DNA from 3 places in the Phytobacter sp. genome. Region 1 is predicted to be linked to each of the others. Evidence: predicted binding sites of a transcription regulator. Region 1 holds the regulator's gene; each other region holds the start of a gene.

Evidence for each region. Region 1 encodes PurR, which represses purine synthesis genes. Its sites were predicted from a motif close to CANGCAAACGTTTGCNTG; they were not measured.
Region 2: AC5JPW_RS06210 (amino acid aminotransferase) is a predicted target of PurR. The motif match lies at 3,868-3,885, and genes of this name have one in related genera.
Region 3: purT (formate-dependent phosphoribosylglycinamide formyltransferase) is a predicted target of PurR. The motif match lies at 3,923-3,940, and genes of this name have one in related genera.

Annotation. Positions count from the first base shown of each region.
Region 1 is NZ_JCACPZ010000004.1:37,799-45,332, reverse strand. Features, by position in the region: gene mdtK (MdtK family multidrug efflux MATE transporter) at 1-395, opposite strand, end outside; gene AC5JPW_RS04005 (riboflavin synthase subunit alpha) at 621-1,265, shown strand; gene cfa (cyclopropane fatty acyl phospholipid synthase) at 1,307-2,455, opposite strand; gene punC (purine nucleoside transporter PunC) at 2,751-3,950, opposite strand; gene punR (DNA-binding transcriptional activator PunR) at 4,064-4,975, shown strand; gene purR (HTH-type transcriptional repressor PurR) at 4,995-6,020, opposite strand; gene cydH (cytochrome bd-I oxidase subunit CydH) at 6,319-6,408, shown strand; gene AC5JPW_RS03975 (MFS transporter) at 6,576-7,534, shown strand, end outside.
Region 2 is NZ_JCACPZ010000004.1:446,384-453,917, reverse strand. Features, by position in the region: gene ldtD (L,D-transpeptidase) at 1-1,157, shown strand, start outside; gene mepK (peptidoglycan L,D-endopeptidase MepK) at 1,344-1,892, shown strand; gene AC5JPW_RS06215 (MBL fold metallo-hydrolase) at 1,921-2,568, shown strand; gene AC5JPW_RS06210 (amino acid aminotransferase) at 2,614-3,804, opposite strand; gene ompF (porin OmpF) at 3,993-5,063, opposite strand; gene asnS (asparagine--tRNA ligase) at 5,652-7,052, opposite strand; gene AC5JPW_RS06195 (Lrp/AsnC family transcriptional regulator) at 7,252-7,534, opposite strand, start outside.
Region 3 is NZ_JCACPZ010000006.1:287,242-294,775, reverse strand. Features, by position in the region: partial or broken gene exoX (exodeoxyribonuclease X) at 1-177, shown strand, start outside; gene ptrB (oligopeptidase B) at 178-2,235, opposite strand; gene AC5JPW_RS16070 (tellurite resistance TerB family protein) at 2,314-2,973, opposite strand; gene yebF (protein YebF) at 3,070-3,441, opposite strand; gene AC5JPW_RS16060 (YebG family protein) at 3,506-3,847, opposite strand; gene purT (formate-dependent phosphoribosylglycinamide formyltransferase) at 3,978-5,156, shown strand; gene AC5JPW_RS16050 (fimbrial protein) at 5,205-6,359, opposite strand; gene AC5JPW_RS16045 (fimbrial biogenesis chaperone) at 6,376-7,062, opposite strand; gene kdgA (bifunctional 4-hydroxy-2-oxoglutarate aldolase/2-dehydro-3-deoxy-phosphogluconate aldolase) at 7,269-7,534, opposite strand, start outside.

The DNA.
Region 1 (7,534 bases):
CGCAAATAGCCAACGGCCTTATCGGCGAGCAGTGGATCGATGTTATGCATGGCATGAATAATATGTCCTGCATTCCATAGCACCACCATGATCAGAATGGAAACCAGCCCAGCCAGCCAGAACCCCTGACGTACCTGATGTGCGATACGATCGCGGCGTCCAGAACCATTGAGTTGCGCAATAACCGGAGTCAGAGCCAGCAGCAGTCCGTGACCAAAGAGAATAGCCGGTAACCAGATGGAGGTTCCGATGGCAACAGCCGCCATGTCAGTTGCGCTATAGCCACCGGCCATAACGGTATCGACGAATCCCATCGCGGTTTGGGCGATTTGCGCAATCATCACCGGGATAGCCAGTGCTAATAACTGGCGCGCTTCTGTGAAGTACTTCTGCACTGCGAACACCTACATATTGTTGTTATTGGAGAGATTAAAACGCCGCCTTAACTGGCAGCAAGAGGAGGAGCAGGGGAATAAGCCAGACTATTGTAGCGGGGATTAGCCAATTATCTAGTGAAAAAAGAATCCGTCGGTTACCAGGGCTGGCAACATGAATTTCCACCTGTTATTGTGCTTTCAGAAAACGGTTACACCGTGAAAATGAGATACAGGAGTAGTGGCATGTTTACTGGTATTGTACAGGGCACGGCAAAACTGGTGTCTGTCGATGATAAGCCGAATTTCCGCACGCATGTTGTTGAGTTACCCGAGCACATGCTCGAGGGCATCGAGACAGGGGCTTCTATTGCCAATAATGGTTGTTGCCTGACCGTGACGAATATACAAGGCAGTCATATCAGTTTTGACTTAATGAAAGAGACGCTGCGTATTACCAATTTGGGCGATTTAGCCATTGGTGACGCTGTAAACGTTGAGCGTGCGGCGAAATTCAGTGACGAGATTGGCGGGCATGTGATGTCCGGCCATATTATGACTACCGCTGAAATCTCTAAGATTCTCACGTCTGAAAACAATCGTCAGATCTGGTTCAAAGTGCAGGATCCGGACCTAATGAAATATATCCTCTATAAAGGATTTATTGGCATTGATGGGATTAGCCTGACGGTCGGGGAAGTGACGGCGACGCGTTTCTGCGTACATCTGATTCCTGAAACATTGCAGCGTACCACGTTGGGTGGCAAAAAACTGGGGCATCGGGTGAACATCGAAATTGACCCTCAAACCCAGGCAGTGGTCGATACCGTTGAGCGCGTACTGGCAGCTAAAGAAGCTGCGGCAGTAAAAGCGATAAGCAGCGAAGAATAAGCTAAAAAATAAACCCCGACTGTTCGGGGTTTATTTTTAAATTAACGTGCTATGCGTAGGCCATGTTCAACACCCCGACTGAATACCACCTGCCAGAGTTGAATATCCCGCGCGCGAAAAGCACCGGCGCAGGCATTTAAATAATAACTAAACATGCGTTTAAAGCGTTCTGAATAGTTATCTGCAATTTCCGGCCAGCTATTAAGAAAACGCTCATACCACGCCATCAACGTTTTATCGTAATCCGCACCAAAATTATGCCAGTCTTCCATCACGAAATGAGATTCGCTGGCGGTAGCAATCTGGCGTACAGAAGGCAGGCAACCGTTCGGGAAAATATAACGGTCAATCCACGGATCAACACTCAGGTCGGTTTTTTTTGACCCAATCGTGTGAAGGAGAAATAATCCGTCGGCTTTGAGGTTGCGGTCAACAACGGAAAAATAGGTCGCATAGTTTTTCGGACCAACATGCTCAAACATACCAACAGAGACAATGCGATCAAATTGTTCATTAAGATCGCGATAGTCCTGTAGGCGAATATCAACATCCAGACCAGAACAACGTTCCTGTGCCATTTTTTGTTGTTCTGCTGAAATTGTCACGCCCACCACGCTCACCCCATAGTGCTGCGCCATAAACTGCGCCAGTCCACCCCAACCGCAACCAATATCCAGCACGCGCATGCCGGGGGTAAGTTGCAGCTTTTCACAGATGAGCGTCAGTTTGGCGATTTGAGCTTCATTCAGTTCCGAAGCATCCTTCCAGTAGGCGCAAGAGTATTGCATCTGCGGATCCAGCATGCGGGTAAAAAGGTCGTTACCCAGATCGTAATGCTCTTTACCAACGATCCATGCACGTTTCCTGGTTTGCAGATTAAATAATCTTGCCCCGGCGATACGCAGCGTATCTTTCAGGTGATGTGGAAGCTGATTTTCCAGCCCGGCACGCAAAACCTTACTAAAAAAAGTGTCCAGCCGGTCGCATTCCCACCAGCCGTCCATGTAGCTTTCCCCAAGCCCAAGCGAACCCTCTTGAAGCACTCGTTTAAAAAACTCCGGATGTTTAACCTGGATATCCGATGCCGCAGAACCGTTAACCTGAATACCGGCGCGACTCAATAGCTCGCTTGCTATACGGAACCAGTTATCATCTCGTACGCTAACTTCTTCTATACACGATGAACTCATAACTTCTCCATCACCTGCAAGTGATCGAAACCGTCAAAAAGCGCTGCCGCTTTTAGGGTGTGAGAAATATCACGGTAGACCCGTGAGGCTGATATCCGACGTAGAACAGAGGAAGGGAGATAGCCCTTGCCAGAAAGGCCTTCCATGGTGAAACGAGAGCGATCCGGCTCCCGTCAACGCTTGCATCATTTTATTTTAGAACAGCCGAAATTGAGTATAGGCCTCAAAATCGGCTGATTCAACCAAAAGCGCTTAGCAAGCTAATCACATTGTTGTCACATAGTTGCGAGTGCAATTATGCGTGTGTTGACGACTCAAGAGAGTCTGCGTTGTGACGCCCATCGCTTTCACGGCGTTGCATCATAAAGCCGAGGCCGGACAACAAAACAGTCGACAACATAACACTGGTGGTCGCGAGAAGCGGGAAGATGATAAGGGCAGAAACTATCAGGCTTGCGATAAAGCACAGCCCTAACTGAAGCGTGTTTTGCAGTGCAGCTGCGCGGCCTGTTGCATGAGGGAAGGGGCGTAAGGCTTCTGCCACGACAATAGGGTAAATCGCGCCGTTGGCAACGGCCATCAGACAGAAAGGGATCAGCAGTGCGGTAAGCGAAGCACCCGGCACCAGGCCAACGGCCCATGTTGCGATCACGCTGGTTGCGAAGGCCACTAACAGCCACGGCAATAAACGTGCGCCGGACCATTTTTGTAATGCCCAACGGCAGCTGTAACCCCCGACCAGGAAGGCAATAGTCTGCGGAACATAACTCAAACCAATAATGGCCGGGCCGTAACCCATTTCATGCAAAATAAACGGCGAGCCGGTCAGCCAGGCGAAGAAGCTGGCGGAGCAGGCAGCATAAATCAGCACGTTCCCGCGGTAGGCTTTATCACGCAGTAGTGTAGCAAAGGTCACGGGTTCAGCATCAGGGGTTGCTTTAGGCGGTACTGAACGCAGACGCAGTGCAGGCAGCATCAGTACGACGGTAATGGCAAAAAGCGTGGCGAAAATGGCCTGCCAGGAAAAATGGGCAAGGATCCAGCTTCCCAACAGTGGCGCAAGGGCAGGAGATAAACCGACCAATGGCATAATGGTGGCGAAAATACGATTGGTTCGTTGCGCCGGGTAGTGATCGGTCACCAGCGCCTGCCAGGTGACGGCGGCGGCACAAACCCCTACGGCCTGTGTAAAACGCAGCACGAGAAGCCAGCGTGCATCCTGTACCCAGATCATCCCCAGGCAACCCAAAGCGAAAATCAGCAGGCCGCTCAGCAGAATCGGTTTGCGGCCATAGCGGTCAGATAACGGTCCCCAGACCAGTTGTGCTACGGCAAAACCGGCAAGGAACAGGCTAAGCGTGGCGCTGACCACGGCAGGGGATGTGTTTAAATCTTGCTGAATGTCGGCAAAAGCAGGCAGGTACATGTCTGTTGCAAGGAAGCCCAGAACGCTTAACCCCGCCAGCCAGACTAAAAATCCTTTTCCTGGTTGCATGGCAATATCTCTTTATTGTGCAGGTGAACAGGGAAACAGAGTCTAGGGAGTGAAACTCTCGTTGTGAAACGCTAATATTTGCGCACTGGTTTCAAAATTTTTGCAGGCACAACATGTGGTCAGAATATTCTCTTGAAGTGGTAGATGCGGTGGCGCGTAATGGCAGTTTTAGTGGTGCAGCTCAGGAGCTGCACCGGGTGCCTTCTGCTGTCAGTTATACCGTGCGGCAACTGGAGGAGTGGTTGGCAGTCGAGCTCTTTCAACGCCGTCATCGTGACGTTGAACTGACACCCGCTGGGGCGCTTTTTTTGAAAGAAGGGCGTTCTGTTATCAAAAAAATGCAGATCACCCGTCAACAGTGCCAACAAATTGCCAATGGCTGGCGTGGTCAGCTAGCTATCGCCGTGGACAATATCGTTAAGCCGGAGCGAACCCGGCAGATGATTGTCGATTTTTATCGCCACTTCAGTGATGTTGAATTGATTGTCTTCCAGGAGGTGTTTAATGGCGTCTGGGATGCACTGGCGGATGGGCGCGTTGAACTGGCAATAGGGGCCACGCAAGCAATCCCCGTGGGGGGGCGGTATGCATTTCGGGATATGGGCATGCTGAGCTGGAAATGCGTCGTCGCGTGCCATCATCCGCTTGCCAAAATGGCGGGCCCTCTTAGCGATGAAACGTTGCGCAACTGGCCTTCTCTTGTCCGGGAAGATACGTCCCGTTCACTGCCAAAGCGTATTACCTGGTTGCTGGATAACCAGAAACGAGTGGTGGCACCCGACTGGGAATCTTCTGCTGCCTGCCTCTCTGCGGGATTATGCGTGGGAATGGTACCTGCGCACTTTGCGCGCCCCTGGCTGGACAAGGGAGAGTGGGTGGCGTTGGCGCTGGAAAACCCGTTTCCCGATGCCGCATGCTGCCTGACGTGGCAACAGAATGAGGCTTCACCAGCATTAAACTGGTTGTTGAGTTATTTAGGAGACAGTGAAACGTTGAACCGTGAATGGCTGTGGGAACAGGATTGACCCGCTCCCACTGCAGGAATTAACGACGGTAGTCGCGGAATGGACCGTCGGCTACCGAACGGCGTTCAATCAAACGCGGATGAACCTCAATCGATTGTGATACTTCACGCTTGTTGACGATACGATCCAGCAACATGTTGAATGCGGTTTCACCCAGAGAATCTTTCGGCTGATGAATGGTCGTCAGAGCCGGAGTAAAGAAACGGGAGTTGCGCACGTTATCGTAACCAATCAGGGAAATGTCCTGCGGAACGCGCAGCCCCATTTCGTCTGCAGCACAGAGTGCGCCCATAGCCATAATATCGCCGCCGCAGAAAATAGCCGTTGGACGCGGAGACTGGGCGAGGATCTGCTGCATTGCGCGATAGCCAGACTCCGGCTCAAAATCACCCTGTACAATCCAGTTTTCTGGCACGCTGATGTGCGCTTCTTCCATTGCTTTCATAAAGCCAGCAAGACGTCCGGCACCGGTGTTGCGCTCAAGTGCACCAGGGATCACACCGATGTCACGATGACCACGTTCAACCAGATACCGCCCAGCCATATAGCCACCTTCAAAGGCATTATCGATAACCGTGTCAGTAAAATCGGCTTTTGCTTCGCCCCAGTCCATTACTACCATAGGAATGTGGCGGTACTCTTCCAGCATGTTCAGCAGAGATTCTGGGTATTCCGAACACATTACCAACAGGCCATCGACGCGTTTTTGCGCCATCATTGACAGGTAAGCGCCCTGTTTTTCGAAATTGTTCCAGGCATTACCCAAAATCAGGGTGTAGCCCTTCTGGAAACAGTTTTTTTCAACGGCTTCAATGATTTCTGCAAAATAAGCGGCTTCGCTGCTGGTAGCCAGTAAGCCAATAGATTTGGTGTGATTAACCTTCAGACTACGGGCAACGGCGCTCGGCGAATAGTGCAACTCTTTGATTGCCGCCCACACAGCATTACGCGTCTCTTCAGCGACGAAACGCGTCTTGTTAATTACATGTGATACGGTTGTGGTGGAAACGTTTGCTCGCTTCGCTACGTCTTTGATCGTTGCCATCAGATGTCACTCCATGCCATATCATAAGCTCCTGAAAATACAAAAGGTAAACGTTTGCCTGCCTTCACCCTTTCACCGCGCGATGCACTGTATTACGCCGGGAAAAAGACACTGGACGTCAGGAGGGGAGTCGATGGCCGGTACGCTAATAAATTTAGCGTCGAATTTTGTCTTATCTTGGCCAAAAGGGGAAGAGCTAAAACGTATATCAATCTAATTCCTGCAAGATTTTTACGTTTATTTATGCAAAAATGCGCTATCTCACTTTTTGTGGGGAAATAAGAAAGGAGAAAAATTGATGAGTACCGACCTGAAGTTTTCTTTAGTGACCACCGTGATTGTGCTTGCCCTCATTGTTGCGGGTGCACTGACTGCGGTTCTGCATTGATTTACCACGAGGGAGAGTATTCTCCCTCGACGTTCCCTCCCATTCTCCCGTTTTTCGCAATAATCTTTTCGCAAATCGCTCACTTCTGTTTTTTGTGATTGATGTCATACTTTTGGCTTCTGTGACGGTGTCGCCCGGCGACACGGCATTTCCGGAGTCAATAAATCATGAAAATTAATTATCCACTGCTTGCCCTGGCGATTGGCGCTTTCGGCATTGGTACCACCGAATTCTCGCCGATGGGGTTACTGCCCGTTATTGCTCGCGGTGTCGATGTATCGATTCCGGCGGCGGGAATGCTGATAAGCGCCTACGCGATTGGCGTTATGGTAGGGGCGCCGTTAATGACGTTAATGCTTTCTCACCGCGCACGTCGCAATGCACTGATCTTTCTGATGGCAATCTTCACACTTGGAAACGTGTTGTCGGCCATTTCGCCTGATTACACTACCCTGATGCTGTCGCGCATCATCACCAGCCTTAACCATGGAGCCTTCTTTGGTTTAGGCTCGGTGGTCGCTGCAAGTGTAGTGGCGAAAGAGAAACAGGCCAGTGCGGTCGCAACGATGTTCATGGGGTTAACCATTGCGAATATCGGTGGGGTGCCGGCCGCGACCTGGTTGGGTGAAACCATCGGCTGGCGTATGTCCTTCCTGGCCACCGCAGGTCTCGGCATCATCGCTATGGTAAGTCTCTATCTTTCATTGCCAAAAGGCAGTGCAGGGGAGCGTCCCGATGTACGCAAAGAGCTTACGGTACTGATGCGTCCACAGGTTGTTTCGGCTCTGCTCACGACCGTGCTGGGCGCTGGTGCGATGTTTACGCTCTACACCTATATCTCACCGGTGCTGCACAGTATTGCGGATGCTGGACCTGCATTTATCACCGCGATGCTGGTGCTGATTGGCGTGGGCTTCTCGCTGGGCAATTATCTCGGTGGGAAGTTGGCTGACCGCTCAGTGACCGGCACCCTCAAAGGCTTCCTGCTGTTGCTTATCGCAATTATGGTTGCAATTCCCTGGCTTGCACGCAGTGAATTTGGCGCAGCAATCAGCATGGTGGTCTGGGGAGCCGCGACCTTCGCGATCGTTCCACCACTGCAAATGCGAGTAATGCGTGTTGCACA
Region 2 (7,534 bases), 410 kb from region 1:
ATAATCCGTGGCCGCAGCTTACGGCAACAACCTCACTGCGCCCAGGTCAGTGGAGCAACGATGTGCCTGCGCTACGCGAGATTTTACAGCGTAGTGGCATGATGGATGAGCAGCCTAAAATCGCGTTGCCAGGTGATACCGCGACGGATGCAGTGGTGAGCCCTTCAGCCATTGCGGTTGATGCGAAGCAATCAGCGACACCGGCTCCGTTGCAGCAGGCTAAAAAAGGCCAGCCAGCAACGACGTTACGCAGCGAGTATGATCGCAAACTGGTTGAGGCCGTAAAACGCTTCCAGACTGCGCAAGGCTTACACGCTGATGGCGTGATTGGCACCGCAACGCGTGACTGGCTTAACGTTACCCCTGCACAGCGTGCGGGCGTACTGGCCCTCAACATCCAGCGCCTTCGTCTGCTGCCGGGTAAATTATCCACGGGCATTATGGTGAACATTCCGGAATACTCACTGGTCTATTACCTGAACGGTAATGAGGTGCTTGCGTCACGGGTGATCGTGGGGCGTCCGGATCGTAAAACGCCAATGATGAGCAGTGCGCTTAACAATGTGGTCGTTAACCCACCGTGGAATGTGCCGCCGACGCTGGCGCGCAAAGATATTTTGCCTAAAGTCTGGAACGACCCAGGCTACCTCGAACGTCACGGCTATACCGTAATGCGAGGCTGGAACAGTAAAGAGGCGATCGACCCCGGGATGGTCGACTGGGCAACCATCACACCATCCAATCTGCCATTCCGCTTCCAGCAGGCGCCAGGAGCGCAGAACTCACTTGGACGCTACAAATTCAATATGCCGAGTTCTGACGCCATTTATCTGCATGACACGCCGAACCATAACCTGTTCCAGAAAGACGCGCGTGCGTTGAGTTCTGGCTGCGTGAGGGTGAATAAAGCCTCGGAACTGGCCAATATGTTGTTGCAGGATGCAGGCTGGAATGATTCACGCATTTCCGACGCGCTAAAAGAAGGGGATACCCGCTACGTTAATATTCGTCAGAATATTCCCGTTAATCTTTATTATTTGACTGCATTTGTAGGTGCTGATGGGCGTACACAATATCGTACAGATATTTACAATTACGATCTGACGGCGCGATCCGGTGCACAAATTCTGGCGAAAGCTGAACAATTAATCAGGTAAATGAAGACGTTCTGAAAACATCGTTGTCGTAATACCTGGGGGAAATGGGCCTGATATGCTGTAAGGCCCGTCTTTCCTGGGGTCAGGCTGCCTTGACGTGGGCGTTTTTGCCCGGTAAGGTGCCTTTCGTGCGCAACAAAAGTGCATAAAATACGATCACTTTGCTTTCTTGAAGACCTGAATATCATGGACAAATTTGACGCTAATCGCCGCAAATTGTTGGCGTTAGGTGGTATTGCCCTTGGTGCAGCCATCTTACCCCAACGTGCATTTGCAACCCTATCAACACCACGCCCGCGTATTTTAACGCTGAATAATCTTCATACTGGAGAATCTATTAAGGCCGAGTTTTTCGATGGTAAGGGCTATATTCAGGACGAACTAGCAAAACTAAATCATTTTTTCCGTGATTATCGCGCGAATAAAATAAAGACCATCGATCCGCAATTGTTTGATCAGATTTTCCGCCTGCAGGGCTTACTGGGAACACGCAAGCCGGTGCAACTGATTTCGGGGTACCGTTCGGTAGATACCAACAATGAACTCCGTGCTCACAGCCGTGGGGTAGCAAAAAACAGCTATCACACCAAGGGGCAGGCGATGGATTTTCACATCGAAGGGATTTCTCTGAGCAATGTTCGCAAAGCTGCGTTATCTCTGCGTGCGGGTGGTGTAGGATATTACCCCAGCAGTGACTTTGTGCATATTGATACCGGGCCGTTACGGCACTGGTAATCCTCAGACAGAAACAGACAGGAGCAGCATGAACTATCGTATTATTCCGGTTACCGCATTCTCCCAGAATTGTTCATTAATCTGGTGTGAAGAAACCCGACTTGCTGCCGTGGTGGACCCTGGTGGTGATGCAGAACGCATCAAGCAAGAAGTAGATGCTTCTGGTGTAACGTTAACCCAGATTTTGCTCACGCACGGTCATCTGGATCATGTGGGGGCAGCCGCTGAGCTGGCGCAGCATTACGGTGTTCCCGTTATCGGGCCGGAAAAAGAAGATGAGTTTTGGCTTCAGGGCCTGCCTGCACAGAGCCGCATGTTTGGTCTGGATGACTGCCAGCCGTTAACCCCCGATCGTTGGTTAAACGAAGGGGAGGCGGTGAGTGTAGGCAAGGTCAATTTGCAGGTGCTGCATTGCCCCGGTCATACGCCGGGCCATATCGTCTTTTTTGATGCGCAATCAAGACTGCTGATCTCTGGCGATGTTATTTTCAAAGGTGGCGTGGGACGCAGTGACTTCCCGAAAGGAAATCACGGACAACTGATTGATTCCATCAAAACTAAATTATTGCCGCTTGGTGATGATGTGACTTTCGTTCCCGGTCATGGTCCGATTTCCACCCTGGGTAATGAACGATTGCACAACCCCTTCCTGCAGGATGAACTCCCTGTCTGGTAAATAAAAAAAAGCCGCATTAAGCGGCTTTTTTTATCTCGCCATCTTTTACAGCACAGCGACAATCGCTTCGCACAGTGGTGACATGTTATCTGGCGTCATACCCGCCACGTTAACACGACCTGATGCGACAGCATAAACACCGAACTCCTCACGAAGACGTAACACCTGCTCTTTAGTCAGCCCGCTAAATGAGAACATGCCGTTCTGTCTGGTGATGAAGCTAAAGTCACGGTTTGCGCCTTTATCCTGCAGCGTGTTGACGAACAGCAGACGCATACGTTGAATGCGTTGACGCATATCCGTCAGTTCTTGTTCCCAGATGGCACGCAGTGCATCGTTGCCAAGAATGGTGGCGACGACAGCAGCACCGTGCGCAGGTGGGTTAGAGTAGTTAGCACGGATGGTTGCTTTCATCTGACTGAATGCGCGGTCAGCGGTTTCGCTATCCGTGGTGACCAGCGTACATGCGCCTACACGCTCATTGTAGAGGCCAAAGTTCTTGGAGAAGGAACTGGCGACAATCAACTCGTCATGCAGAGCGGCAAAGGCGCGCAGGCCTTCAGCATCTTCTTCCAGACCGCGGGCAAAGCCCTGATAGGCGAAGTCAAACAGCGGCAACCAGCCTTTCTCAACAGAAAGTTTTGCCAGCGTTTCCCACTGCTCAAGTGTAGGATCGATACCGGTCGGGTTATGGCAGCAGCCGTGGAACAATACCACGTCACCGGCTACCGCACCTTCAAGGCTCGCCAGCATCCCGTCAAAATCCAGCGCATGCTTTTCAGCGTCGTAATAAGTGTAATCACACACTTCCAGACCAGCGGAATTGAACACGCCTTTATGGTTTGGCCAGCTAGGATTACTTACCCAGATACGTTTGGCTGAGGTGTTGTTGGAGAGGAAATCGGCTGCAACACGCAGGCCACCCGTGCCACCCGGAGTTTGTGCAGTACGTGCACGCTTGTCATTAATGATTGCGCTGCCCTTTCCGAACAGCAGCTCCTGGGTGCAACGACCAAACGCAGGAATACCGTCGATACCGAGGTAGTTCTTGGTGGTTTCATTTTCCAGCAAATATTGTTCAGCTTTTTTTACGCTGGTCAGGACAGGGGTGTTGCCGGTTTCGTCTTTGTAGACACCAATACCCAGGTTGATTTTGGTCGGACGTTCATCGGCGCGAAACAGATCGGCTAAACCCAGAATAGGGTCTGCAGGGGCAGCGGTAATATTCTCAAACATGACGAGGTTCCATTTTGGTGACAGAAGGGAGGTCCGCTATCAGGTTAACGGTAGAACCCTCGATTGCCAACCGTTTGCGATAAAAAGCGTGCGCCTTTTTGCAGGATAGAATTTATTGACCAGTCAGAAATAAAAAAACAGGGCCGAAGGCCCTGTTTGATATGCATATAACAGTCGAGGATGACTGATTAGAACTGGTAAACGATACCAACAGCGACGGTGTCGTCGGAAGCTACGCCCAGTTTGTTGTCTTTGTCGATCTGGTTGATGATGTAATCAACATAGGTAGACATGTTTTTGTTGAAGTAGTAAGTCGCGCCAACTTCAACGTAGTTGATGTACTCTTCGCTACCGATACCTTCAACATCTTTCGCTTTAGATTTGTAGTAAGCGACGGACGGACGCAGGCCGAAGTCGAACTGGTACTGTGCAACAACAGAGAAGTCCTGAGTTTTGTTCAGGTAGCCGCTGTTCAGACGGGTAGCGTTACGGCTTTCACCGTACAGTGCTGCCAGGTAGATGTTGTTAGCATCGTATTTCAGGCCAGTTGCCCACTGCTCAGCTTTATCGCCGTGACCCAGAGCCAGAGCCTGCTGTGCATTGGTGCGGTCAGCCGCGCCATAAGCACCAACAACGCCGAAGCCTTCGAAATCATAGCTTACAGAACCTGCCCAGCCGTCGCCGTTAGAACGGGTTGCGTCGGTACGCTCGTTTTTACCGAGGTACTGAACACCGAAGTTCAGGCCATCGACCAGACCGAAGAAGTTGCTGTTACGGTAAGTCGCCAGACCACCGTTACGGCCAGAGAAGAAGTTATCAGAGTTACCAGTGTCACCACCGAACTCTGGCAGCATATCGGTCACGCCGATTGCATCGTATACCAGGCCGTAGTTACGACCGTAGTCGAAGGAGCCTGCGTCGCCAAATTTCAGACCAGCGAATGCCAGACGGGTTTTGTTGCCAGTCTGAGCATCAGAACCTTCAGAGTTGTTACCCTGGAAGTTGTATTCCCACTGGCCGTAACCGGTCAGTTGATCGTTGATTTTGGTTTCGCCTTTGAAGCCCAGACGAGCATAGGTTTTGTCGCCGTTGCCGCCGTAGCTGTTGTCACCGTTGTTCTGAGAGAAGTAATGCAGGCCAACTGCTTTACCATACAGATCAACTTTGTTGCCGTTTTTGTTGTAGATTTCGGCAGCGTTAGCTGTGCCAGCTACCAGCAGGGCAGGGATAACCACTGCCAGGATATTGCGCTTCATCATTATTTATTACCCTCATTGGTTTTTTTGAACACCTGCCACTGCCTTCAATAAATTCCGTCAATAAAAATTTACGGAACTATTGATGAGAGTTTGGTGTCTTTCTGTGTCTGAGAGGCATCTTTCCATTCATATAATCGTTTCGCTAGCCTGAAAGTGCTACAAATGTCGTAAAGCAGTAACAAAAAGCAATTATGTGTAAGAATTTATGAATTCTGAGGAACTTTGTGAACCAACTCAAACTTCGAAGCCAATCGGCGATAAATTCAACCAATCCAATCCTATTTATATGAATTACTTATATTTAATTGAGATAAAGGCGTTCCTTATTCAGGAATCGTTCTTATCCTGCTTTTGCTTATGGTGCAATTTAGCCATCCGGATTGCTGTGTGAATTTTATCCAAATGTGCTATCAGTTGAGGAAAAACTAACCCGCAAGGAGTGTGTGTGAATTTTTTTATGCAGGGATATTTCAGGGAAGAAATGTAAGAGAAGGTAAAGGGCAGGCTGCGAGATGAAGATACCAGCATCAGATGTTGCAAATATGACAATAAAAGAAAAAGGCCAGCATTTGCCGGCCTTATTTAATTTTAGAAAGTTGCGCTGCGCGGTGTACGTGGGAACGGGATCACATCACGAACGTTCTGCACGCCGGTGACATAAGCGATCAGGCGTTCGAAACCGAGTCCGAAACCGGAGTGCGGCACGGTGCCATAACGACGCAGGTCGCGATACCACCAGTAGTCTTCTTTATTAAGACCCATTTCAGCCATACGCGCATCCAGCACGTCCAGACGCTCTTCACGCTGAGAGCCACCGATGATTTCACCAATGCCTGGCGCCAGAACGTCCATTGCCGCTACGGTTTTACCGTCATCGTTAAGGCGCATATAGAAGGCCTTAATGTCTTTCGGGTAGTTTTTCACAACGACTGGTGCTTTGAAGTGTTTCTCTGCGAGATAACGTTCGTGCTCGGAAGAGAGATCGACGCCCCAGTAAACAGGGTTTTCGAACGTCTGACCGCAGTTTTCCAGAATGGTGACTGCATCGGTGTAGTCCACCTGCGCGAAGTCTGCGGCAACGAAACGCTCCAGACGCGCAATTGCATCTTTGTCTACACGTTCAGCGAAGAACTTCAGGTCGTCCATACGTTCAGTCAGTACGGCGTTGAAGGCGTACTTCAGCATGGCTTCGGCCAGACGGGCGTTATCTTCCAGATCGGCAAACGCTACTTCCGGCTCCAGCATCCAGAACTCTGCCAGATGGCGACTAGTGTTGGAGTTTTCTGCACGGAAGGTGGGGCCAAAGGTGTAAATTTTGGACAACGCACAGGCATAGGTTTCGCCATTAAGCTGACCAGAAACTGTCAGGAACGACTCTTTCCCAAAGAAGTCTTTGTCGTAATCGACTTTGCCCTGATCGTTACGCGGCAGGTTTTCCAGATCCAGAGTCGATACGCGGAACATCTCGCCTGCACCTTCGGTGTCAGAAGCGGTAATCAACGGGGTAGAGACCCAGAAGAAACCTTGCTCATCGAAGAAGCGGTGCAGCGCTTGCGCCAGCGTGTGACGAACACGTGCGACGGCACCAATCATGTTGGTACGCGGACGCAGGTGCGCAACTTCACGCAGGTATTCAATGCTGTGACGTTTGGCTGCCATCGGATAGGTATCAGGATCTTCAACCCAGCCGGTCACTTCAACGTGTGTCGCCTGAATCTCAAAGCTCTGGCCTTCACCCGGAGATTCAACCACTTTGCCGGTGACAACGACGGAGCAGCCGGTAGTCAGTCGCAACACGTCTTCATTATAATTGGGCAGAGAATTATTAATAACGGCCTGTACAGGATCAAAGCAGGAACCGTCATAAACGGCGAGGAAGGAGATGCCAGCTTTTGAATCTCGGCGGGTGCGCACCCATCCACGTACGGTGACTTCTTGGTCAACGGCAACGCGGCTATGGATGACGTCGGCTACAGGCACAACGCTCATAATATTCTCTCTGTTAATTGTCTGGAAAAAATAATCATTTATCCGCCCGAAAAGGGGGGATACCTATGTTACCTGGCGAGCGCCATCAGACAAGCAGAATTAACAGCGGAAGGAGAGATTTCGGAAATAAATCGAGACAGAGGGCCATTTCCACATCCTGACATGATGGACATGACCGTTCAGGGTACCTTTTAGCAACTTATTCGATGATAACGGTCATTTGTTGCTTGGCGTTTTGCATAGAGACAATGGTGTTGAAGGATTTAATGTTCCCGGAGGCAAAAAAAAGCTCGCGGGTTAGCGACTCATACTCGGCCATGTCGCGGACATTCATCACCAGCAGAAAATCGTAATTGCCGGTCACATAGTAAACCTGCTGCACCTGTAGGCATTTTACGAAGCGCAGTTTGGCCTCTTCAAGCAGATCGAGGCGTTCATTTTTAATTTTCACCTGAGCCATGATGGTAATGGGGCGACCCACC
Region 3 (7,534 bases), on a different contig from region 1:
CGACAGTCACCGGACGACCATGCACTGGTCACCACCTTCACTTTTGGTAAATATCGGGGAAAAGCGGTGTCCGAAGTCGCTGAACGCGACCCCGGATATTTACGCTGGCTGTTTAATAATCTCGACAGAATGAGCCCTGAACTGCGAATGACCCTGAAGCATTATCTTGGCGACTAATCAGACTCGGGAACCTGTCAGGGTTCCCTGCGCCAGTCCGATCAGAAATGCATATTCCAGCGCCACGCCTTCATAAGATTTAAAACGCCCCGATTTTCCTCCGTGTCCTGAATCCATGTCAGTACAGAGCAACAACAGATTGCTGTCAGTCTTATATTCCCGCAGTTTTGCCACCCACTTTGCTGGTTCCCAGTATTGCACCTGTGAATCATGTAATCCGGTGGTTACCAGCATGTGAGGATAGCCGTGGGCACTCACGTTGTCGTAGGGGCTGTAGCTTTTCATATACTGATAATATGTTTCGTCCTGGGGATTACCCCACTCCTCAAACTCCCCGGTCGTCAGTGGAATAGATTCATCGAGCATGGTGGTCAATGTATCGACAAAAGGAACCTGAGCCACAACGCCATGGAACAGTGATGGACGCTCGTTCACAACGGCACCTAACAGCAAGCCTCCCGCACTCCCCCCCATGCCGTAGCAAAAGAGTGGCGAGCCATATCCCAGTGCGAGCAGTGAGTCCGTGACGTCAATGTAGTCATGAAAAGTGTTTTTCTTGCTTAGAAATTTACCGTCTTCGTACCATTGCTGACCCAGTTCCCCTCCGCCGCGCACATGTGCGATGGCAAAGACAAAACCACGATCGAGTAAACTCAACCGACTGCTGCTGAAATCTGCATCCATGCTGGCACCGTATGAGCCGTACCCATAGACCAGAATTGGGTTCTCACCTTTGCGGAAATATTTCTGGTTATAGACCAGGGACACGGGGATTTCGACGCCATCTCGTGCGTGAATCCATAAATGCTCACTACGGTACTGAGTAGCATCAAATCCTGCCACGTCTGACTGCTTGATGACCTTCCGCTCCCCCGTATCCATATCAAGCTCAAATAGCGTGTCCGGGGTTGTCATCGACGAATAACCATAGCGCAATCGTGATGTTTCAGGTTCGGGGTTGTACGCAACCCAGGTGACATATGCCGGATCATCGAAGGCGATACCAGTTACTTCATGTGTATTACGATTGATCTGGCGCAAGCTGGTTAGTCCGCGCTGCCGCTCTTCGACCACCAGCCAGTCAGTGAAGAGGGTGAACCCTTCCAGCATGACATGCTCACGTGCAGGGATAAGTACTTCCCAACGCTTTTCATCGCGCACTTTGGTACGATAGAGACCAAAATTTTTACCTTCCCGGTTAGAGCGCAAATAGAACGTATGCTGGAAATGATCGAGACTGTACTCATGATCCTTGCGGCGAGGTAAAAAACAGATCGGTTGGGCATCTGGCAACTCAGCATCCAGCAGCAACACCTCACTGGTGGTGGCGCTTGAAAGATAAATGACAATGTAATGCTGCGACGTTGTTTTGCTCAAGCCGACATAGAACGTATCGTCAAGCTCCTCGTAAATCAGCTCGTCCTGTGTTGATGGCGTCCCCACCGTATGTCTCCAGACCTGATAGGGAAGCAGGGTTGTCTCATGTTTGCGGACGTAATAAATCGTCTCTGAGTCGTTGACCCATACAAATTCAGGCTCGACGTTATCCAGCATTTCCGGATACCAGTTTCCGGTCTCCAGATGCCGAAAACGCAGGCCATACTGACGGCGTGAGAGGTAATCCTCCGCGATCGCCATCAGTTTATTGTCTGGTGTGACGGAAAAGCCGCCCAGCGTATAAAACTCGCTATGTGCTGCTCGCTTATTGCCGTCGATCAAAACCTGCCACTCATCCCACTCTTCCGCCTGCGCTGACTGGCGCTGATAGATGGCGTATTCGCTGCCTGGCTCGTAGACGTGCCTGTAGCGATAACCATTTTTTACGTAGGGGGCTGAAATGTCATGCGGTGGGATACGGGAGATAATCTCAGCAAGGAGTGTTTCCTGTAGCGTTTGTTGAGAGGCCATAATACGGCGGCCATACTCATTTTCCTGCTGAAGGTATTCCAGGACTTCTGGCTGGGAACGTGAATCGTCCCGCAGCCAGTAGTAGTTATCCTGACGAGTATCGCCATGAACAGTCATGACATGGGGAATTTGCTTAGCTTTCGGCGGCATATCTTTTGTCTTATTTGTTCTACACCCTATAAGGGTGGCAAAAGTCGCCGCCGATGCAAGCGAAACATGACATTCCGGTTACTGCGGTAACGCCTGTTTTTGTGCCTTGAGATCGGCTTCGATACCTTCCCTAACGTCCTGCGGAATTTTTAAAGCATCACCTAACGCGCTAAGATAACTGCGTTCCATAAAGTGGTCGATATCAATCGCCGCGCAGCTAAGGAAGTAGACTTCCAGCGCTTCTTCTTCATTTTTAATATCGCGTGCCAGTCTTTGTGGATCGAGCGGTTGTTCGATGGCTTGTGCCACCAGCACACGTCCCTGCTCTTCCACACCCGCTTCACGCAGTTGCTGTTCGATTGCCGCACGTTCTTTATCATCAATATGCCCGTCGCTTTTGGCGGCGAACACCAGGGCAAGGATCAGCCGCTCAGTACGGACATCCAACGGCGAACTGGCTTGCCCGAACTGCGGTTCACCCTGATGGGCCGTACGTACTTTGTCTTTGTATTTATTCCAGAGAACGGAGCCAGCGACAGCGCCACCACCCACTAATAAGGCGCTGGTGCCATATTTGGTCAGTAATTTGCGCGAAGATTTACTCGCAACAAGCAGCCCGGCAAGTCCGCCGAGCGCACCGGGTACAAGCAGTTTGCCCAACCCCTGGTCCGCAGATGAAGAACCTGACGAGCCTTTTTGACCAAGAAGTGACTGTAGTTGATTTAACCAGTTTGACATGATTCCCTCGCGTGTCTAAAGCCGTAAAGGTTCAGCGTAAGCGAGGGAGCGTCAGGAAATGTCTAAAACAGCAAAAGATGAGAAAATTCTAATGACCTACCGGTGCTGATACTCCGCTTTCCCGGCTTTACAATCAATCTTGACGAGGTAGTGGACGTCAGTGCTTTTACCTCGAACGGTCAATGGCACCTGCCATTCATCGTCTTTACCCTGAATATCTTTTGGACTGATCCAGGCAACGGGATCGGCCTGACCTAATTTTTTCTGGTCATCTGCCCAACGCGGAATACGGTTTTGCAAGTAATCACGTTTGACGCTGGCGGCAATGCCTTCCGCATTCATCCCTTCGCAGGCCGGAAATTTCACCGTTTTTTGATTATCAATGGTGACCGTTTTGTCATCAGCAGCAAAAGCCGCGACGCTTCCTGCCAGTAATAATGTACCGAATAACACGCCTGCTATTTTCATGCTTTTCTCCTGCGCATTTAGCCCATTAAAAGCATGGTACAAATTACTGGCAGTGCAAGCTCAATCAGGCAGCAGAGCGTTTTGCCGCGCGTTTGATATCAACGGCATCAGCCGTTTCGTCCGCAGCATCGTCTGATGACGCGGGCGCGCTCGCCTCTTCGGCTTCCGCAGAAGGCAATTTGCCTGATTTGAAGATATGGCTGAGGACGTCTTTCTGTTCAGCAAGCCACATTGCCATCTGGTCACGCTGCTCACCTTCCAGCGTTACAGGGGCTTCACCCAACCAGGTTTCAAGCACCTCGGCCAGATCGAGCATTTTATCGTAAGCATCAGCTTCCTTTTTGCTGGCAAAAGACATTTTTTCCTCACCGTTACGAATCACAACATATTTGACTTCAACCGCCATGATACAGCCCCTATACCTGTTTATATATCCAGTATGTTACTGCTCTATTTTACACTTGGCAAGTTGGAAAAGACACACGCAAACGTTTTCGTATATACTGCGGCCAGGTTTTTTTTAAGGTCAAACAGCTATGACTCTTTTAGGTACTGCGCTGCGTCCGGCAGCAACTCGTGTGATGTTATTGGGCTCAGGTGAACTGGGAAAAGAAGTGGCTATCGAGTGCCAGCGTCTGGGCATCGAAGTCATTGCCGTCGATCGCTATGCGGATGCTCCCGCCATGCATGTCGCCCACCGCTCCCACGTCATCAATATGCTTGATTGTGAAGCCCTGAAGGCACTGGTCGCGCTCGAAAGACCGCATTTTATCGTGCCCGAAATCGAAGCTATCGCTACAGATACGCTGATTGAACTCGAATCCCAGGGTCAGCATGTTGTTCCCTGCGCACGTGCCGCGAAATTAACGATGAACCGCGAAGGTATTCGTCGTCTGGCAGCGGAAGAGCTTGCCCTGCCCACCTCCAGCTATCGCTTCGCCGACAGTGAATCAGCGTTCCGTGAGGCCGTTGATGAGATCGGCTTTCCCTGCATTGTTAAACCGGTCATGAGCTCTTCCGGCAAAGGTCAGAGCTTTATTCGTAGTGCTGATCAATTAGCCAAAGCCTGGGAATACGCGCAACAAGGCGGTCGTGCAGGTGCTGGTCGTGTGATCGTTGAAGGTGTGGTGAATTTCGATTTTGAAATTACGCTACTGACAGTCAGTGCCGTAGACGGAGTCCACTTCTGCGCACCAGTAGGCCATCGCCAGGAAGATGGCGATTACCGCGAGTCCTGGCAACCGCAGTACATGACGGACCTGGCGCTGGAGCGCGCCCAGGATGTCGCGCGTAAAGTGGTACTCGCTTTGGGTGGACACGGTTTATTTGGCGTTGAGCTGTTTGTGTGTGGCGATGAAGTGGTATTCAGCGAAGTCTCCCCTCGCCCACATGACACCGGCATGGTGACGCTGATTTCGCAGGATGTCTCTGAATTCGCGCTGCACGTTCGCGCCTTCCTCGGTTTGCCCGTGGGTCAGATTCGCCAGTACGGACCGTCAGCTTCAGCGGTCATTCTGCCTGAACTGAAAAGCCAGAACGTCACTTTTGATAATGTACAAAATGCCGTTGGTGCGGGCCTACAGGTGCGTCTGTTTGGCAAACCCGAGATTGACGGCACGCGTCGTTTAGGCGTGGCACTCGCCACGGCTGATACTGTTGAAGAGGCAGTTGAGCGTGCGAAAGCCGCGGCGGCTGCGGTGAAAGTTCAAGGTTAAATCTGGTAAGCATCCCCGGTGGCGCTTCGCTTACCGGGGCTACGGGTTTTATTTGTATTCCACCAGGTAGGTGAGTTTTCCGTTTGCTTTCCCGGCAGTTACCGCCGATCCGGTCTTGATATAACGGGCATAGAGTGGAATGGTCATAGTGGCATTGGTGCCGGATACCATTATCCCTGTTGTCGGTTGCGTGAATTTCATTGGATTAAGCGTGGTATTAGAACTTGAAAGCTGGATGCCTATACCTGTGGCGCTGTCCTCCCCACTGGCAATCGCCATAATACCGTTGGTGTCATCAATGACGCTGGTCGCGGGAGTGAGGCTCAGGCTCCAGAGGGCGTCGGTGGTAATGGGGGGAGCGACGGTAGTCACGTCAGTTTTGTTCCACTCAGATTGTCGGATATTGTACTGGTAACTTTGCTTACCGCCATAATTGCAATTGATGAGTTCGATGGATGCTTTAATCCAGGGGGTTGTCGAATTTGACGCAGTAAAACCTGAAGCCGAATGTTCACCCAGATTAACGGTTTTACTGGTTTCCGCCAGAGTGCACGTGGGCTGAGTGAAAGTAATTGAACCAACAAGCGTGGGGCGAAACACCGTAATATCGCTACCCGGTGAGTTATCGCCTCCCACGACCGTTTCCAGCCTAGGCAGAGAAGCCAGATCAAGAGAGCTGGCGGTGATATCACCTGTTTTAATAAGCACAAAAGTAATATCGCCATCACCAACAAAGGCTACGCAAGATCGATTATATGCAGAATCGCATTTGCCATAACGCTTTTTTTCCCCCGGAGCAATATTTGCCGTACTCGTCAAAATGACCACTCCAATACCCTCAGTCCCCGTTTGATAAACCTGTCCCAGATTGCTTCCCTGCCAGGATGCCAGTGCAGGAGCAACACTTCCGACAAATTGTCCCATTACGTAAAAGTTTTGGGGGTCAAGGCTATTATTGCAATTAATACGGTAATAATAGTATTTATTATTTCGTGCCGTCATTCGGTAAAGTTCAGTGCCAACAATAATGTCTTTCGGTACGCGAATGGTCGCAGGAATAGCATTCAACGCTCGAGTGACAATCACGCCGGGAGCCTGATTGGAAGTATTTCCATATTGCTCTAATTTACACGCAGCCTGCGTCGTAAATGAAAAAGCCAGTGCGCTAAAAAGCATTAATGAAATTTTCGATTTTATGACCACCTCACACTCCTTTGCTTTATTGTGTAACCGCACTATAAATTTGTGTCCCGCCGTTATCATCTATCCATGTCACCCCAATCGGGGTCGATGCTTTCAGCGGTAACGGAAAATCCCGAGTCTTGCCCGGTGCAACAATGTCTACCGGCCACTCCCCCTCTTGAGAACTCACCGACACCAGTGAAACTTGCCAGGCCGTGGGGTTCGTCACCGTTACCCCTTTACCATGACTGCGCCAGATCAGCTCCTCTACCGCTTTGCCCGGGCTTCCACGCAACCCCGCCGGGCGATAAAAGACCTTAACCCGCGACTGCAGCGCCACCTGTAGGCGGTTTTTCTCACTTGCGGAGAGTTTTACCGGCACGTCCAGTACGTTGAGCCAGAATACGGATTCACGATCGGCAGGCAGTGCCGCAGCATTGACCGCACGTAGTCGCAGCGTTTTTGCGCTGTCGCCATCCACACGGGTTATCGGCGGTAAAATCACAAACGGAGTGTGATGGGTTGTCGGATCAGCATTCACATCGCCGTTGTCCAGCCAGCTTTTTACCAGCACTGGCCTGCTGCTGCGATTTTTGATGGGTACGGTAACTTCACGTGCTGCGGCGTTATAAATCACCCGGGTATTATTCATCACGATGCTGGCTTCAGCCTGAGCACATAACAGGCCCGACAACAGACTGATACAAAAAATATTCCGAAACATTCCTTTGCTCCCGTAATATCCGCGACGTTCTTTGGACGTCAAAAGACGGACAGTGCGTAGAGATCAATGATAAAAACACTGAGACGGGAAGAAATAATCTTATTGAAGGGACGGATATAATCGGTAAACCCACATAAAAAAAACCGGCACGCATTTGCGCACCGGTTTGTCATTTCAGCCGGGACTCTCTGCCCCGGACAACCAACTTACTTCGCACCTTCGACGGCTTCGCGAGCCAGTTTGGTAATGCGATCGTAGTCGCCAGCTTCCAGCGCATCGGCCGGAACCAGCCAGGAACCACCGATGCACAGCACACTTTTCAGCGCCAGGTAGTCACGGTAGTTCGCCGGAGAGATACCGCCAGTCGGGCAGAAACGGACCTGAGAGAATGGACCTGCAATCGCCTGCAGCGCTTTGGTGCCGCCGTTAGCTTCAGCCGGGAAGAATTTGAACTCTTTCAGACCGTAGTCCA